2 regions of the Shewanella sp. HL-SH2 genome follow, and region 2 is predicted to be linked to the other one. Evidence: predicted binding sites of a transcription regulator. Region 2 holds the regulator's gene; the other holds the start of a gene.
The links. Region 2 encodes FliA, which starts transcription of late flagellar genes. Its sites were predicted from a motif close to CTAAAGNTNNNNNNNNNNNNGCCGATA; they were not measured.

Region 1: ACRWP9_RS05030 (cytoplasmic protein) is a predicted target of FliA. The motif match lies at 5,491-5,517, and genes of this name have one in related genera.

Annotation. Positions count from the first base shown of each region.
Region 1 is NZ_CP195035.1:1,140,931-1,150,550, forward strand. It holds gene ACRWP9_RS05005 (S46 family peptidase) at 1-1,476, opposite strand, end outside; gene ACRWP9_RS05010 (aromatic amino acid transport family protein) at 1,712-2,914, opposite strand; yybP-ykoY riboswitch at 3,156-3,271, shown strand; gene ACRWP9_RS05015 (TMEM165/GDT1 family protein) at 3,363-3,923, shown strand; gene ACRWP9_RS05020 (STAS/SEC14 domain-containing protein) at 4,075-4,449, shown strand; gene ACRWP9_RS05025 (MliC family protein) at 4,490-5,158, opposite strand; gene ACRWP9_RS05030 (cytoplasmic protein) at 5,252-5,440, opposite strand; gene ACRWP9_RS05035 (MarR family winged helix-turn-helix transcriptional regulator) at 5,655-6,113, shown strand; gene rlmC (23S rRNA (uracil(747)-C(5))-methyltransferase RlmC) at 6,103-7,248, shown strand; gene chrA (chromate efflux transporter) at 7,303-8,454, shown strand; gene ACRWP9_RS05050 (pentapeptide repeat-containing protein) at 8,563-9,537, opposite strand.
Region 2 is NZ_CP195035.1:1,961,691-1,971,310, reverse strand. It holds gene ACRWP9_RS08590 (chemotaxis protein CheA) at 1-1,845, opposite strand, end outside; gene ACRWP9_RS08585 (protein phosphatase CheZ) at 1,861-2,598, opposite strand; gene cheY (chemotaxis response regulator CheY) at 2,612-2,995, opposite strand; gene ACRWP9_RS08575 (RNA polymerase sigma factor FliA) at 3,039-3,758, opposite strand; gene ACRWP9_RS08570 (MinD/ParA family protein) at 3,751-4,632, opposite strand; gene flhF (flagellar biosynthesis protein FlhF) at 4,637-6,031, opposite strand; gene flhA (flagellar biosynthesis protein FlhA) at 6,061-8,160, opposite strand; gene flhB (flagellar biosynthesis protein FlhB) at 8,294-9,427, opposite strand; gene fliR (flagellar biosynthetic protein FliR) at 9,439-9,620, opposite strand, start outside.

The DNA.
Region 1 (9,620 bases), 820 kb from region 2:
AGCAAACATCTTATCTACGGTTTTATTCAGCTTCTTAGCGTCGAACTTGTTGCCAATATTGAAGGCTTTATCAAATGCTGGTAAGCGCTGTTCTACTGGTAGGTTGGCGTAACGCGTTAACATTTCTATTAACAATGCCTTGTCGACACTAGCTGCATAGCGACGATCAATACGTTCCATACTTGAGGTGAAATTGGCTATATCACGCTCTTGATAACCTGGTTCACGCTCCATGTCAGGTAGTGTTTTTTCGTTAGCTAAACGATATAAATCACGCGCTGTTGTCAGCATGGTTGTGTAGGTAATGTAGCCTAATAAGGTATCACGCTGCTGGTTTTGTTGGCTTTTAGTGACTAATTTATCTAATTCAACTAAGGTTTTACCATATTTTTCCTGGCGCGCCGAGTCAGTATTAATCCATGATGCTAGGTCGCTTTCTACCTTTTTGCGATCATCTAACATAGGCATTTTGCCGTAGAACTCAATCATGGAGGCAAAGTTTTTAGCATAGTTTGCTAGTCCAGCAATTAAGCTTTCATACTTAATGCGATCATCTGTGCCTTCTGCTGCAGTGTCTTTGATGATTTCAATCATGCGTTCACGCAGAATCTTACCTTCTGGATAAGCCCATTCGAATTGATTTTCAACCTCGTTTGCAGTGCGGTAACGATTAGTGCTACCCGGATAGCCTGCGACCATCACAAAGTCGCCATCACTAACGCCTTTAGCTGACACTTTTAAGAAACTTTTTGGCTCATACGGGACGTTGTCTGCATGGAAGTCCGCAGGCTTGCCATCTTTGCCTACATAAGCGCGATAAAATGAGAAGTCACCAGTATGACGAGGCCACATCCAGTTATCGATATCGCCACCATATTTACCGACACTACCAGCTGGGTTATAGGTTAAACGAACATCACGTATTTCGAGTTGTTTAACAAGGTAATATTCTAAGCCACCATGGAAGCTATATACCTGGCAGTGATAGCCATCTTCTTTTTCACATTCAGCCACTAAGGCCTTTTCTTGTTGTTCGATACCGGTGTAAAAGTCGTTGCCTACTTTATCCATTTGGCCTTTTTTAACTTTATCGGTTACATCGGTTACCGCTTCGGTAACATAAACGCGCGACCCTGGTGTTGCCGGTAACTCTTCTTTATATGTTTTGGCTAAGAAGCCATCTTTTAATAGATTTTTTTCTGGGGTTGAGTTGTACTGAATTGCACCATAAGCACAGTGATGGTTAGTAACAACTAAGCCTTTTGGTGACACAAAGGATGCAGTACAACCTCCTAAACTAATGACCGCATTCATAGGGAATTCAGTGAGTTTAGAAATTGATTTCGCATCTATTTCTAAGCCTTTTTCTTTGAGCATGTCAGCCATGGCGGGTAACTGGTGTGGCTGCCACATGCCTTCATCGGCTTGGGCAGTAAAACTGGCAGCAATCGCCGCCGTAAGTAACCATGTTTTCATTGTTATAAGTCCATTTTGATAAAGTAATCACATGCTCAAGTGGTTTGGCAGTATGTGAAATAAACCGAATATACATTAGTGTATTTATTATTTTAGATATTTAGCGTGATGTTTAAACGACTATATTGACCCACAAAAAAGTCAGGCCTAGGCCTGACTTTAACAAAACTTGTAACAGGTTAACAGCGTCAGAAAAAACCAGTTACAAACTAAATTTAATTCTGTTAGCTATCCATTAACCCAATGCGACCATTAACTGTGCAATCACAATTAAGACCCCAATAATACCTGCTATTATCAGTGCCGGCATGCCACCCATCACTTGATAACCACCTAAGTTCTGAGGCCGCTGCTTTAGTGCCATCACGATCGGTAAAAATATGATCATCACAACTAAAGGAATAGCCGCAAAACCTAATACTTGAAAGAAGCCATCTGGATAGAATAAAGCACATAATAATGGCGGAATAAAGGTAATTAACCAGGTTTGAATACGGCCAGCGACATCACTTCGAGCACGAGTCAGTTCAGCCACATAATCAAACAGACTCATGGTGACGCCTAAAAATGAAGTGATGAGTGCGAGGTTGGCAAAAATATCAATAAATTGGCTGACAATTTGTGACTCAACTAACCCTTGTAGTGCCATTACCAGTTTAGGCAATGAGCCCCCAAGTTGATGAACTGTGGAGCCACCTAGCGTTCCTAATGTGACCAATAACCATAAAATGTAGCAAACTAATGGAATTGTAGAGCCAATTAACAGTACTTTACGCAGTGATATTGCATCACCATCAAGATAGCGCACAATCGTGGCAATACACACATGGAAACCAAATGAGGTAAACACCACAGGAATAGCAGCTAGCCATAAGTGAGTTAACTCATTGCCTTGAGCGACTTCACTCATTGTGTTAGTCAATGCAACAGCTAAATTAACATCTGGCAGTAAAAAGGCGACCACTAATACCAATAATACCACCATGGCGGTAAACAGCACTCGAGAGACTTTATCTATCCAGCTAACACCTACAGCAATAATGCCACCAAAAATGACGGTGAATAATAGCACTGCTGCTTGATTACTTAAGTTAAGACCTAATGGGGCTAAGCGGGTTTCCAGTAGGGAGGAGCCACCCATTAAATACACCATGGTTAAGGCGAATAATAAACTTAAAAACGATCCACCTTGAATTAATTGCCCTACCTTACCTAATGTTTTACCGGTAATGGCATGGACATTATCGCCTATACCGGTACGTAAATTGATTTCTAACATGAGTAAAGAGGTGTATGCAGAGATGCCCCAAATGACAATGAGCAGCAAGATAGCTGGGACGATCCCCAGTGCCGCAGTGGCTAAAGGTAATGCAAGCATGCCACCACCAATAGCAGTACCAGCGACTATCGAAATAGATCCAAGTGTTTTAAAATTCACGAACGCGTCCATATAGTTATTGTTTTATTGCAAGCGACATTAGCAGAAGGCAAACAGCTCAAGCAAGAAACTTAGTCGTTTAAAGAATTTTTGCACTGTGTAGAAACAATTACATAACATTTAGCCCGCCAACATCAAAGCCAATATTTGTATTGTGCATTCATTAGCTGGCTTGGGAATTAGGAAATGAGAAGAAGGGCATTATGATGTTGTATGCCTTTTAAGTTTGGGTTATATTGCAGCCCTCGTTTTAGGGGAGTAGCTAGCTTTAAGTTGTTGCCATCAATAACTTTTGGCGTTTATATCAACATAATTGGCCATATTGCCATGGTATAAACAACAAAGAAGCCCTTTGTTAAGCAAGACCTAGTACGGTAACAGTAGCTTAGAGGGCTTGCTGTTGCTTGTGCTTGGTTTATATGCCCTCTAATAACGCTAGGATTTTCCCTTGGAAGCACTTCTTACTTCAACCTTTACCGTGGCTATTGCTGAAATTGGCGATAAAACTCAACTGTTAGCATTATTGTTAGCGGCGCGTTTTCGCAATAAATCAGCCATTGTTCTAGGTATTTTGTTGGCAACACTACTCAATCATTTTGTCGCGGCTTGGGTCGGACAGTTTGCTATTAGCTGGCTTGATCCTCAATGGGCTAGCTATGCCGTTGCATTGTCATTTTTTGCTATTGCCCTATGGGTTCTGATACCCGATAAAATGGATGAGGATGATAATAGCTTTTATAAACTAGGCGCGTTTATGGCTACCTTCATTTTGTTCTTTATTGCCGAGATGGGTGATAAAACTCAAATTGCCACAGTCGTATTAGCGGCTAAATATGATGCACTTGCCATGGTGGTAATAGGCACTACATTAGGGATGTTAATAGCCAATGTGCCAGTGGTATTACTGGGTCATTTTAGTGCTGATAAATTACCGATGAAAATGATCCACAGAACTTGTGCAGCTTTATTTGTGGTGCTCGGCGTAGTCACTCTATTGTATGGCGTGTGATCGCTACAAAAGCCGATTCTATTAAGTGTGCGCTAATCGGCGTTATCTATTGCTTAAAAGTGCTTAAATTATAGTCAGTCGATAATCGGGTTGGGGATTAGATTTACTTCAACCTAGATTAACCATTGAAAATAAATGTAGAGGTTGAGTTATGCAAAGACATGGGATCACAATAGGAATTGAGCGTCATCAACAACACTTTTTTATCATTATGAAGGTGGTGGGTAAGCTCACCCATGAAGACTATCAAATTATTACTCCGATACTGGATGATGCATTAGCGCAAGTTGCTAAGCCTAAGATGAACATGTTTGTGGATATAAGCGAACTTGAGGGCTGGGAGTTACAGGCCGCTTGGGATGACTTAAAGCTTGGAGTTAAACACCGTACCAGTTTTAATAAAGTGGCTATTTTTGGTGACCAAAATTGGCAAGATTTAGCTGTAAAAGTGGGGGGATGGTTTATTAACGGCGAGATGATGTCTTTCAACGACAAACCTCAAGCTTTTGAGTGGTTGCAAGATTAACCACCCTTATTTGATTACTTTAGACTGCCATGTTATCTATTTACTCGACTATTAACTTACAACTTATTGGCAGCTGATTAACTTGTTCAATCGTCGCCTGTTGTTGATGAGTCCATAGGCTAGTATTCTGCGCCTGGTATTTAGCGCCAGAAGCCGTACGGGTTAATAGTCCTAATTGGGATAAATTTGCTGGAGGCACGCTAGATGTTTTTTTCGCCTGACTGTAGCTGAATACTGCGGCTGGGATGACGGTATTATTATAAAAATAGGCTGTTAATTTGTTCTGTGGATCATGGCCACATTGATAATAAGTTGCACTTGGCACCTCTACAGCGCCTGCTAGAATTTGTAGCTCAGTTATACGAGATTGGTAATTAAGCTTAGTACATTCTTTAGGGTTATTGGCTTTCCAGCAATCATTACGGCCTTTAATCCAGCCTCTTTGCTCAGCTTTAATCTGGTTAACTTGCTGCCCATCGACTTGTGAAACTAATTGGCTGAAAAGGGGCTGTAACTGAATATCCAGTAGAGCCAACTCTTCAGATTGGCAAATAAGCTTCTCAATAGACCCGCGTGCTTTATTGCACTCAAAGCTAGGCGCTTGAGCCACAGACGTAGCGGCGTAGCTCTGCGCAATTGGAGTTAAACCAATCACAGTTAAACCAACCGCAGTTAACCCAACAGCAGCCAAAGCCGATAAATTTTTCATCAATGTATTTCTCTATCCATTATTCATGACAGACCATAATGACGTAATCACTAAGGTGTCGCAATTTAAGATAGCTAATTACACAGTAAAAATTTAGGCAGTCGTATTAATATTGTGACCTGCATTGCCAACAGGTGCTGGAGGCGCTGCTGCTTCAATAAGTTGCAGTGCCATTTGACCTTCCACTTTTTGTTGATCCTTCGCCATAACAGCGGCTTTCAAGCTATGGCCTGAATCAATATTTGCTGGCATGTTGCTTGGAGCGTTTACCGAAATTGTCATATAAACCTCACTTTTATTAAATAATGGTTTTTGTATTCTGTCTATTTGTATATCGGCAGGCGTATTGAATACTGTAGCAAAGATATCGGATTAATATGCTTCCCTAACAAAATATAATAAATTCTTGGCAAAGTATTCTCTGTTGTTGGCAAATATTATAGATTGTGCACAACTAGAATATGTTATACTTGAGCAAATTTTAAAGGGAATATTTATGCCATCAGCCAACCCATTAGCACTTGAAAATCAGGTGTGTTTTTCATTATATAGCGTCACTAATGCGATGATCCGTGCTTATCGCCCTTTGCTTGATGAGTTATCACTGACATATCCGCAGTATTTAGTCATGTTAGTGTTGTGGAAAGAGGCGGGCATAAGCGTTAAAACCTTGGGCGAGCGATTGCATTTAGACTCAGGTACGTTAACCCCCTTACTTAAGCGCTTAGAAGTAAAAAAGTTAGTAATACGAGGCCGTAGTGAAGAAGATGAGCGAGTTAGAGTATTACACCTTACCGAACAAGGCCAAATGCTACGCCAACAAGCTGAATCAGTCCCTGAAATGATGCGTTGTAAAGTGGGTGGCGATCTGGCACAACTTCAGCAGCTTAAAAGTTTATGTGATAACGCGTTAAAAGTACTTAATTCTGATAAGGCATCAAGTTGTGAAGTGTGAGTTTTTTGAAAAAGGTCATTGTTTATCCTGTCGTGATATTCAAATCCCTATGTCAGAACAGTTACAGCATAAAATGACCAAACTACAGCAGTTTTTTGGCCAATTGCCTGTTGAGCAATGGCTTGAGCCTATTGCAAGCCAAGAAAATCGTTTTCGCAATAAAGCTAAAATGGTGGTGTTAGGTGCAGCACATCAACCTATTTTAGGTATTGTCGATCCCCAGGGGCAGCCCATTAGTTTATGCGATTGCCAACTCTATCCTGAAGATATGCGGCAGCTATTACATAGATTGCAATTGTTTGTGCAACAAGCGGGAATTCCGCCGTATCGAGTCGATAAAAGTAAAGGTGAGCTTAAATTTATTCTGCTCACCAGAAGTTATATCTCTGGTGAATTTATGCTGCGCTTTGTGCTGAACAGTGAACAGGCAATTTCACGAATTAAGCGAGAACTACCTCAGTTACAGGCTGAATTTCCTAAAATCAGTTTAGTGTCGGTTAATATTCAACCTGTTCATATGGCGATTTTAGAGGGCGATCAAGAAATATTTTTAACCGATCAAACCCGTCTTGCTGATCGCTTTAATGATGTGCCTTTATATATTCGTCCTAAAAGTTTTTTTCAAACCAATCCACAGGTAGCTGAGCAACTTTATCAAACTGCTCGAGAGTGGGTCGCTGCATTTAATCCACAACATATTTGGGATTTATTTTGTGGGGTGGGTGGATTCGGACTGCATTGTGCAAGTGGCAAAATTCGGTTAACTGGGATTGAAATTGAGGCCGAAGCGATCGAGTGTGCCAAGATGTCTGCCGCAGAAATGGGTCTAGAGGACATCAGCTTTAGGGCGTTGGATTCAACCGACTTTGCTAATGGGATCGCAGCAAATGATAAACCTGATTTGATTATTGTTAATCCGCCAAGGCGCGGAATAGGCGAGTCGCTTTGTCAGTCATTAAGCGCATTTTCACCTAAAGCGATAGTTTATTCGAGTTGTAACCCAATCAGTTTAGTGAAAGATTTGGCTATGATATCAGGATATAAAATTACCAAGGTGCAGTTGTTTGATATGTTTCCACATACCGACCACTATGAAGTGCTGGTGATGTTAGAAAAGAACTCTCTTTGTCATTAAGTATTCATAATAGTGTCATAAACTAAATCGATATAAGAATATTAGGGACTCAGCATGTGGCAAATTTTTAGTCGTTTTTTAGCATTAGGATTAATTAGTTTCGGTGGCCCAGCTGCACATATTGGTTATTTTAGAAAAACCTTTGTACAAGATTTAAATTGGCTGGATGATAAGCAATACGCCAGTTTTGTCGCATTGAGCCAGTTTATGCCAGGGCCTGGTTCAAGCCAAGTTGGCTTTGCGATTGGTTATCATAAAGGTGGATTGCCCGGGGCATTTGCAGCATTTTTAGGTTTTACACTTCCTTCATTTTTACTGCTATTTCTATTTGCTATATCCACTGCCAGTTGGTTGCAATTGGACATGGTTGCAGGTGCTATTCACGGTTTAAAATTACTTGCTGTTGTTGTAGTCGCTGATGCTACTCTGGGTATGTTTAAGCAATTTTGCCAACGTAAAACGGCGCAATGTTTAATGGTAGCCACTGTCGCGTGTATTTTATTATTTCCGGCATTATTAACACAAATCGTGGTATTAATTGTTGCGGCTATTATTGGTGCCTTAGTTCTGACTCGCGGTGAAAATACCTCCCCTGATACACCTGAAATAAAGTTGAATTTACTGTGGTTAGCTATTTTTGTTTTAGGGTTAATTGCTTCTTACTTTTTAGCATCTCAGCCCGATAGTCTTGGGCAAATTTTTGGACAGTTTTATCAAGTTGGCAGTTTAGTGTTTGGTGGCGGCCATGTTGTACTGCCGCTACTTGAGGCTAATGTTGGCGATCTTGTTACCCAAGATAGGTTTTTAACCGGCTATGCGCTAGCACAGGCTGTACCTGGGCCTATGTTTACTCTGGCGACGTTTCTTGGGGCTGATATTTGGCAAGAATCACCCATTTTAGGTGCACTTTTCGCCACCATCGCTATTTTCATCCCCGGATTTTTATTGATGTTAGTGGCATTAAATAGCTGGGGAGCCATTAGTCAACGTCCGGTTATCGCTGGTGGACTAGCTGGAGTGAATGCCGCAGTGGTAGGGTTACTGTTTGCCGCCTTGTATCAGCCTGTTTTTAGTAGTGGTGTGGCGAGTTCACTCGATATGGCATTGGTGGTAATTGGCTTTGGAGTATTAAAAATATTTAAGCCTAATATCGTGTTGCTTGTTGCCGGCTTTGCAGCTTTTGGCGCACTGTTAAGCTTGTTGTGAGCTAGCATTAATATCCGTTGTATCACGCTTTTATTACCACAGTAGAACCTGGTTCAGTGTTTGTCATGGCAAGCGTGTTGGGAAAGTTAGCCTTAAGCCTGCCAATGATTAACGATTCATTTTTTTTACAAATACCACGACGAATAATGCAATCGTAAAGCTACCCGTAAAGGCCTCGATTGCCGCAACCAATTTGGAGTAGCCAATGGGTGTAAAGTCGCCATAACCTAAGGTGGTAAAGGTAACAACTGAATAGTAAATGCAGTTTAGAAGCAGCTTAATGTTTTGGCTAATGCTATTGTCGAAGTTGAATTGATGGATTTGTTCACCATAGCTAAGACCGGTGAAAAAGAAACAGATTGCAATCAGTGCCATAGAAAACCCTATCACTCGAAGAGGGGCTTCACCATAACCACACAATAGATCAATTGACTTAGATATCATGCGTTTTGATGACCACTTAGGCATCTGATGTCGTCGCATTATGAGCTCGTTACGCATAAAATGTCCGGCCATGGCAAATAAGCCTTCACGATCGGCAGCTTTACGTAAGTCACGATATATCTCTTCAGACTGTTGGTAATAATCCAAGGCAATTTCTATTTCTCCCAACCTATCTGCTTTACGAGCCATACGTTCTTGCTTGATTTTCGTTCCCGTATAAATGTTTTCAATTTTGGCACCTTTCCATTTTACGCCTAATAGATTGGTGTTGGTTAGGTTGGCGCAATGCATATTGGCATCACGTAAATCGGCCTTCATTAAGCTAGCTTGTTCAAGGTTGACATTGAACATATGTGCGCCTTGAAGGTTAGCTCGATATAGCTCTGCATGACTCATATCAAAACCTGTTTTTGCATGATGTTTAACTAAGTCAACACCCGTTAAATTTGCCCGCTTTAAACTAATGCCGCGAAGCATTCCTCCGCTACGAGCAAAAGCTTCAAGCCTAGCTTTGTCGTCAGGCTTGTTTTTAATACTGCGTGGGTCATGCCAGTAACAAAGACCTGAAGGCTCTGCAGCTTCATGGCAGGAAAATCCTTCATCTTCGTGGTAGCAACAAGTTGGGTTATCTGAGTTCATTATTACAGTATAGCTAAGCTATAAAATCTTGATAAATTCAGTTGAAATATATTCGACTTAATTAACCCCACTTCGGTCTAGGT
Region 2 (9,620 bases):
ACTTGATAGCGGTAACGCAAACACTTGCTTAGATACATCTACCATTAAGGTCGGCATAATAGCTAACGTTAACGGTACTTTAATTTCTAAAACAGTGCCTTTGCCCTTCAATGAGTCGATATGAACAGTACCGTTTAGCTGAGTAATACGGGTTTTCACCACGTCCATACCCACGCCACGACCAGAAATATCTGATACTTCCACTTTAGTTGAAAAGCCTGGCGCAAAAATTAAATTATATGCTTCGGAATCTGTCATCCTAGATGCAGTATCCTCATCAAGCACACCACGGGTAATAGCTATCTCTTTCAGCTTTTGTGGGTCCATTCCTGCACCATCATCTTCAATTTTCAGTAAGATGTGATCGCCTTCTTGGCTTGCTGATAATGTAATAGTACCTGTTCTTGACTTGCCATTCGCCTCACGGGTAATAGGCATTTCAATCCCGTGATCAACCGAGTTACGCACTAAATGCACTAACGGGTCGGCTAAAGCTTCGACGAGGTTTTTGTCTAGATCGGTTTCTTCACCAATCATAACTAAATCAATTTCTTTATTAAGTGTACGCGCTAAGTCACGCACAACCCGCGGAAAGCGACCAAAAACCTTCTTAATTGGCTGCATACGAGTTTTCATTACTGCGCCTTGCAAATCAGCAGTAACTAAATCTAAATTTGCCAGTGCTTTTGACATTTCCTCGTCTTCACGAGTAACGCCTAAACTAACTAACCTATTTCGGACTAATACCAACTCACCGACCATATTCATAATTTGATCAAGTCTAGCGGTATCAACACGAACAGTTGTTTCTCCCTGAGGAACAGATGCAGCCGCTTTTGTTGGCGCCTTATCTTTAATAACCACGTCAACATTTGCTACAGGAGCAGGTGCTTTAGGTTGAGGAAATGGAGCTGCAGCGGCCTTTACTGGCTCAACGTTTTTGGGTGCGGCAGTTTTGAGTGTTGCAGCAGAGCTTGACGCTGAAGTATCTACTTTAGCAGGCGAAGAACCTTTCCCGTGAAGCTCATCAAGTAATTTCTCAAACTCGTCGTCGGTTATATCATCTGAGTCTACCATTTGAACTGGAGGCTCTACAGATTTAGCTGGTGCAGGTTTACTCTCAGCTGCACTTAATTTATTTGAACCATGAAGTTCATCTAACAATGCTTCAAATTCGTCATCAGAAATTTCATCTGAGCCAACAGGAGCTGGAGCTGATTGCTGAGGTGTTTTAGCTGTTGATGAAGTAGTTGCTACAGGACTATTACCTTGACCATGAAGCGCATCTAATAATGCTTCAAATTCGGACTCATTTATTTCGTCAATATTAGTGTCAGCGCTAACATTGTCTTCAATGAATTCTGGTTGATTGACAGGCGCGATTTCCTCTACGAGTTCTTCTACTGACTCTTGAATCAGCTCTTCACTCTGCCCGCCCATTTCTGATGGCAAAGGTGCACCCGAACTGAGTAGCTTCAATTTATTAAGTAGTTCGACTTCAACAGGATCTTGTTCTTCGCCTTGCTGAGTTTGGGCAAACATAATGTTAATAGCATCAACTGCCTGCAAAATGATATCCATCAATTCTGCATTAACACTCCGTTTGCCGGTTCTCAATAGATCGAAGGTATTTTCCGCTTCATGGCAGACGTCTACCATAGGTTTCAAACTTAAAAAACCAGCTCCACCTTTTACAGTATGGAAACCGCGAAAAATAGCATTCAACAAATTACTGTCATCAGGATTATTTTCAAGCGCAACTAACTGCTCTTGAAGAAGCTCTAAAATCTCACCAGCCTCTACCAAAAAGTCCTGGAGTATCTCTTCATCAACATCAAATGACATTCAACTGACTCCTAATTAGAAACCCAGACTGGATAGCAAATCATCAACTTCATCTTGACCTGCGACCACGTCATCACGCAATTCTGCGTGCATAATTGGGCCCTCTGCCTCTATTTTATTCTCTTTTTTAACAGTTTCCGGTTGCGGCGTATAATCACCAAATACTGTCAACATAGAGACTAGATTATTTTCGACTTCGCGAACTAAGTCGATAACTCGACGGATCATTTGCCCTGTTAAGTCTTGAAAATCCTGCGCCATCAGTATTTCATTTAGTAATTGTCGTAAACGGGTTGTATCGTGTTCACTATGTGACATAAGCTGCTGAACATCATGACAAAGTTTTTTGAACTCACTCAACTCTATGTCTCGACGCATTAACTTATCCCACATAGGGGTAACAGATTTTATATTGGTAATTATTGTATCGGCCAAAGGTAAACATTCTTCAACTGCATCCATGGTTTTATTTGCAGCTTGTTCTGTCATATCAATAACGTAATTTAATCTCTCTTTAGCATCCGGTATTTCAACCTTGGCTAATTCTGATAAACGGTTATCTACCTGAAAATCTTGAAGTGCACTATGAAGTTGACGTGTTAATTTCCCGACTTCTTCAAATAATTCACGCTGTATTGGTGTAGCGAGTTCTCTAACAACGTCGTCAGCTTGATCTTGCTCCCCCGCAGTAAGCAGTTCGACAAGTTGCTGGGCCTGCTCGAGAGTAATTAACCCCGATATTATTGGCTGCATAACTTATCCTTGCTTAAGCGAGACGTTCAAAAATTTTATCTAATTTCTCTTTAAGGGTAGCCGCTGTGAAAGGTTTAACAACATATCCATTCACACCTGCTTGGGCGGCTGCAATAATTTGCTCACGCTTAGCTTCTGCCGTAACCATCAAAACAGGTAAATGTTTTAATGAATCATCGGCACGAATAGCCTTCAGCAAATCAATACCTTGCATACCAGGCATATTCCAATCTGTTACAACAAAGTCAAAATCACCTTTTTGCAACATAGGTAAGGCTGTTGATCCATCATCTGCTTCTTGGGTATTATTGAATCCCAAGTCTCGCAACAAGTTCTTTATGATACGTCGCATTGTTGAAAAGTCGTCAACAATAAGAATCTTCATATTCTTGTCCAAGGTTTCCTCCGGTGAGCTGACACTCTAGTGCTCTAATTAATAATTATTGTTGTGTCCAATGCTTGAGTTTGCCTTTTAATCTAAGCATAGCCTGACTTAATATCTGACTAACCCTAGATTCGCTTACTTCAAGAATTGCACCGATTTCTTTTAAGTTTAACGCTTCGTCATAGTACAGTGAAAGTACTAATGCATCTCTTTCTGGTAAGGTTTTAATTGCTTCCACCAGCGCTGATTTAAATTGCGTTTCAGCTAATGCTTCAAAATTATCATCTGGTATTCCATCATCTGTGACTAACACATCTTGCGAAATACCTAAATCTTCTATGCCTATGATTTTCCCAACAGAAACATCATTTAAAATATGATGGTACTCATTGAGCGACATATCAAGTTTTTCTGCAATTTCTGTGTCACGAGCATCACGTCCCAATCCTTGCTCTAGTTCGTCAATAACCTGCGCAACCCGGCGATTATTGCGATGAACTGAACGAGGAACCCAATCACCACGGCGGATTTCATCAATCATAGCACCGCGTATCCGAATGCCTGCAAAGGTTTCAAACTTAGCCCCTTTGGTGTCATCAAATTTTGATGACGCTTCAAGTAACCCTATCATGCCAGACTGTAGCAAGTCGTCGAGTTGCACTGAAGCAGGTAATCGCGCCAACATATGATGTGCAATTCTTTTTACCAGCGGTGCATACTGTTCAACAACGGATGTTTTATTATCGAACTGAGTATACGCGGCGGCTTTATTCACTCACTCTATCCTCTTGTGTTTCTTTGCGTTGGACTAAACGTTCAACAAAAAACTCTAAGTGTCCACCCGGCTGTTGTGGAACTGGCCAGCTCATAATTTTATTTGCCAGGCCGTGATAAGCAATGGCTGATGGCGACTTTGGATACGCCTCAACAACTAACTTTTGCTTTCGCACAGACTTACGCAAATTCTCATCAAATGGCACGGTTGCAACTAGCTCTAAAGCAACATCTAAAAACCGATCCGTTACTTTACTTAGTTTAGCAAACAATTCCATTCCTTCACGTAAACTGCGTACCATATTAGCCACAATTTTGAAATGAAATACACCGTGTTCACGGCTTAATATTTTTATCAGTGCATAGGCATCTGTAATAGATGTCGGTTCATCGCATACCACAATTAATACATCTTGTGATGCCCTTGAGAAACTCAGTACCATATCTGAAATACCTGCCGCGGTATCGACAATTAATATGTCAAACTGTGTACGCATCTCACTGAAAGCACGAATTAATCCTGCATGTTGAGCCTGGGTTAACTCAACCATAGCTCTGCTTCCAGACGTTGCAGGAACAATACCAATACCTTTAGGGCCTCGAACAATGATATCGTCTAATTCGGCATCGCCAGATAAAACATGAGATAAATTTTTCTCGGCACGAATTCCTAACATCACATCAACGTTAGCTAAACCAAGATCCGCATCTAATACTAAAACACGTTTACCTTTTTCCGCTAGGGCAACGGCAGTATTTATAGAAACACTGGTTTTTCCTACCCCACCTTTTCCACCGGATACGGCAATTACTTTAACTTTTTCGTTATTTGGTTGATTCATCATACGTAAACCACTTGCTTGATCACGGGTCATATTCTTACTCGAATGCATAAGTCATTTCATTCGACCATGCGCTTGTGTCTTGAGAAATTACTTGTTCTGTTTCATTTAACGCGGCTAAAGCTTGCTTAGCCAGAGCTAAAGTATCTGCTACTTTTATGTCTTCAGGAACACGTTGGCCATCAGTCACATAGCTTAATGGTAACTCATTTTGTATCAGAACGCTCAATGCACCTGCAATTGATACAGATTCATCTAATTTGGTTAAAATTACACCCGCTAATGGAATGCGTTTAAAATGATTAACCGCGTCTTGTAATACTCTGCGTTGCCCTGTTGCCGACATCACTAAATAGCTGCGAATTGGGATCCTACTGTTTGCTGTCAAATTATCAAGTTGTTGATAAAGACGCATATCACGTTGCCCCATACCCGCTGTATCTATAAGTACTAACTTACGACTTCTAAATTGGTACAAAATCTGTTCTAGCTCGGTGACATCATGTGCTTGCTTTACTGGACACCCCATTATTTTGCCATAAGTTGCTAATTGCTCATAGGCGCCAATACGATAATGATCCGTTGTAATAAGTGCAACTTGATCTGCACCATGTTGTGCTGCAAAACGTGCAGCAATTTTTGCCAGAGATGTCGTTTTACCAACACCAGTTGGTCCAACAAAAGCCACAACGCCTCCGCGCTTTACAATATCATCACCTTGGTTGTCAAGTAAGTTAGCCAAACTTTGTGGTAATGAACGCACTAATTCCGCTGGATTATAGTGTTGACTCAGAGATGAAAGTTTAGCTGCAACGGGTGCTGAAAACTCTGCAGCAAGTAGTTTACTTTCAAGCATAGCACCCACAGGATCTTTCCGCTTTTTTTGTTCAGTCATCAATGAAGATACTTGATGAGTCAGTAAGTTACGTAATGAAGCCATTTCTTCACGAAGCGCATCCATTTCAGTCGAACTGACTTTATTATTTTTTGACTGCTTATCAAATCCAGCCTGTTGCTGATACTGAGGTTTAGCTGGCTTGGCGTCAGCTGTCGCACCTTGTAATTGGCGCGCCCATTCAGGTAAATCAGAGTCATCTTGTTTAGGAGGCATTTGCTGACTTAAGCGGCTTTGTTGTTTCTCTAACAACGCTTGTAATGAATCTGCCGCTGGCGGTGGATTAATTTTTGTTTTTGCCTTGATTACAGAGTTAGATGCAAGTGATACGCGATCCTCACTAAGATCCATAAAGCCTGGAGTTGGTGTTGCCATTGCGGCACGCGCCTTAGGCTCATCGTAATCAACGGCGGCGACAATCTCAATCCCGCCTGCCACTTTTTTATTCGACATAATGACAGCGTCAGAACCAAGGGTCTCTTTGACTTGCGCTAATGCTGCGCGCATATCTTTGGCAAAAAATCGTTTAATTTTCACTTACGCACCTCTTTTATCTGACGTTATCACTATTGGCCAACAGATGAAACAATCCGTATCTGTTTCTCATCTGGAATTTCTTGATACGAAATTACCCTTAAATTTGGAATAGTGTACTTAACAAATCGTGACAGAGTTGAACGCAGCATGCCTGATGTCAATAAAATGGCTGGCTGACCGACCATTTCTTGTTTCTGTGAAGCATCAAGTAATGACTGCTGCATGCGTTCTGCAAGGCCTGGTTCAATATTTGGCCCTTCTCCCCCTGTCGCCTGCATAGACTTATGCAACATTTGTTCCAACTCTGGCGCCAAAGTAATGACGGGGATTTCTAGCTCAGGTCCGGATATTTCTTGCACTATCATACGTTTTAGCGCAATTCGAACGGCTGCGGTAAGTACTTCAGTATCATTACTTTTGGTGCCGTATTCCAGCAAAGTTTGCACTATAGTGCGTAAGTCACGCACAGATACACCTTCATTCAATAGATTTTGCATTACTTTAACCACATTGCCTAGCGACATTACATCCGGAATAAAGCCATCAACAAGTTTTGGTGACTGCTTAGAAAGCATGTCCATTAATTGTTGTACTTCTTCATAACCTAATAACTTAGCAGCATTATTACTGAGTAATTGGCTGATATGGGTTGCAACCACTGTTGCAGTATCTACCACTGTATAGCCTAGTGTTTGCGCATGCTCACGTTGCTCTGGTGCAATCCAAACGGCTTCTAACCCAAATGCTGGATCAGTCGTTTCTATGCCATCAAGCTTGCCATAAACTTGGCCAGGATTAATGGCTAATTCACAATCATGTCTAACTTCAGCTTCACCGACGACCACGCCCATTAAGTGAATACGATATGAATTTGGCGATAAATCTAGATTGTCACGAATATGCACTGCTGGCACTAAAAAGCCTAATTCTTGTGATAGCTTTTTACGCACACCTTTAATTCTACTCAATAATTCACCACCTTGGCCTTTATCAACCAAGGGGATAAGTCTATATCCAACTTCTAAACCGATAGTGTCAACGTGACGGACATCATCCCAACTTAAATCTTTTGGTTCTTTATCTTTGATATCTGACGGGCCTTTTTTGACTAATTCTAACGCAGCTGATTTTTTCTCATTAATACGTTTTTGTACCATATAAGCAGTGGCCGCGGTAATAAATGCAAAGCTGATAAAAGCGACATGTGGCATACCTGGCACAATACCCATAACAAATAACAAACCTGCTGCAATTGCTAGCGACTTAGGCTTGTCAAACATCTGGCTCATCATCATCTGGCCCATATCACCAGATTCATTTTGACGAGTAACCATCAAAGCGGCTGCAATTGAAAGCAGTAAACCGGGTATCTGGGCGACTAGACCATCACCTATGGTTAGCAGAGTATAAACTTCAACTGCACTAGAAAAATCAAGCCCATGCTGGACCATACCAATGACAAAGCCGCCCAACATGTTGATAACCAAAATCATAATACCGGCTATCGCATCACCTTTTACAAATTTTGACGCACCGTCCATTGCGCCATAAAAGTCCGCCTCACGAGTCACTTCTTCACGACGAATACGCGCTTGTTCTTGGTTTAGAATACCTGCGTTTAAGTCGGCATCAATGGCCATTTGTTTACCAGGCATAGCATCTAAGGTAAAACGTGCACTGACCTCTGATATACGGCCTGCACCTTTAGTTACAACAGCAAAGTTAATAATAATCAAGATTAAAAACACAACTAAACCAACAGCATAGTTACCACCAATAACCACTGAGCCGAAGGCTTCAATGACTTTACCCGCCGCGTCGCCACCATTATGACCTTCTAGTAATACCACTCGAGTTGAAGCCACATTTAAGGCAAGTCTTAGTAAAGTAGCCACTAAAAGTACTGTGGGGAAAGCGGCGAAATCGAGTGGCCTGTCGGTATAAATAGCGACAAGCAGCACGACTAAAGCCAGTGCAATGTTGAATGAAAACAAGATATCTAATAAGAATGGCGGGATCGGTAAAACAATCATCCCTAATGCCGCCAACACTAACAGAGGCGTACCAATTCCTTTAAAGGTTGATGGTCGGATTTGTTTAAATTGCCCGAAAACTGCTTTTACATCCATTCGCGAAAGCCTTTTACTGATGAATTTTTGACGCGTACAGTCAAATAGCAAGAATTAAGCCAACAAAAAAATTCAATCATAATTTGATAATAGAATCTATTTACTAGGATTAAAAAACAATCTAAGAGTGTTATTAATGCTTTAGTTCATCCGGAATGGGTTGTTTTAACGGGACTGGTATAGGACGACGCCCCTTACCTTTTTGGTATTGTTTTAACTGAAATACATATGCAAGCACCTGAGCAACAGCGGTAAATAAGCCTTCTGGCACTTGTTGATCTACTTTTGTTGTATGATAAATAGCCCTTGCTAATGGTGGTGCAGACACAATCGCAACGTTATGCTCACGAGCGATTTCACGAATTTTAAATGCAACATCATCAACTCCTTTAGCAATTAAAAATGGTGCGGAGGAGCGGGCAACATCATATTTAACCGCTACAGCATAGTGTTCAGGGTTGACCACAATAACATCAGCATTGGGCACTTCGGCCATCATCCTTCTTTGCGCCATTTCTCGTTGCAGTTGTCTGACACGGCCTTTAACTTCAGGTTGGCCTTCAGAATCTTTGTACTCGTCTTTAATTTCTTGTTTGGTCATTTTAAGTTGTTTATTGTGATTCCAAATTTGAAACGGTACATCAATAATCACAATGATTAGCATCGAGGAACATAACAGAATAAACATCCATACTAATAAATCTAAAGCATGGTAAACGTTGCCAGGTAAATGGTCGCTAGACAACATTAAAATATCGTAAAAATAGAACTTTAGTAAGAAATACGCAGCAATGGCTACTACCGAAAATTTGGCTATGCCCTTAGTTAACTCCACTAACGCCTGCGTTCCAAACATTCGCTTAAATCCACTAACGGGACTCATTTTACTGCCCTTGGGCATAAAAGCTTTTACAGAAAAAGACAAGCCACCTAAAACGATATTGCCCAAAAAAGATACCAAAGCGAGCAAAGCAATAAAACTTACCAAAGGCCAAGCAAGCTCATTTCCCACCACGCCCCAAATTCGATACATCGAATTAGTATCAAAGATTTGATCTCGCTCCATGGTAAAAATTTGTTTCATTATGGTATATAAACTTTTGGCGATAGCAGGCCCAGTCATAGCAAAGCCAACCGATGCAGCAAGTAATACCGCAGCAGTGCCTAACTCTTTAGAGCGAGCAACCTGACCTTTTTCACGCGCCTGTTCAAGACGCTTACTGGTGGGCTCTTCTGTGCGTTCTTGACCACTGTCAGCTTCTGACATTTACTGTGTCCTTAAAAAGCAACATCACCATCAATTTGGCATTGCAGTTGTAAAATATCACACATCAATAATTGGGCTGCTAACCATACTTCATCAAAATGTGCCATGATAGGACCTAATGTTAGCCACAATATCACTAATCCGCTAACCATGGTAACTGGAAAACCTATTGAAAAGATGTTCAACTGTGGTG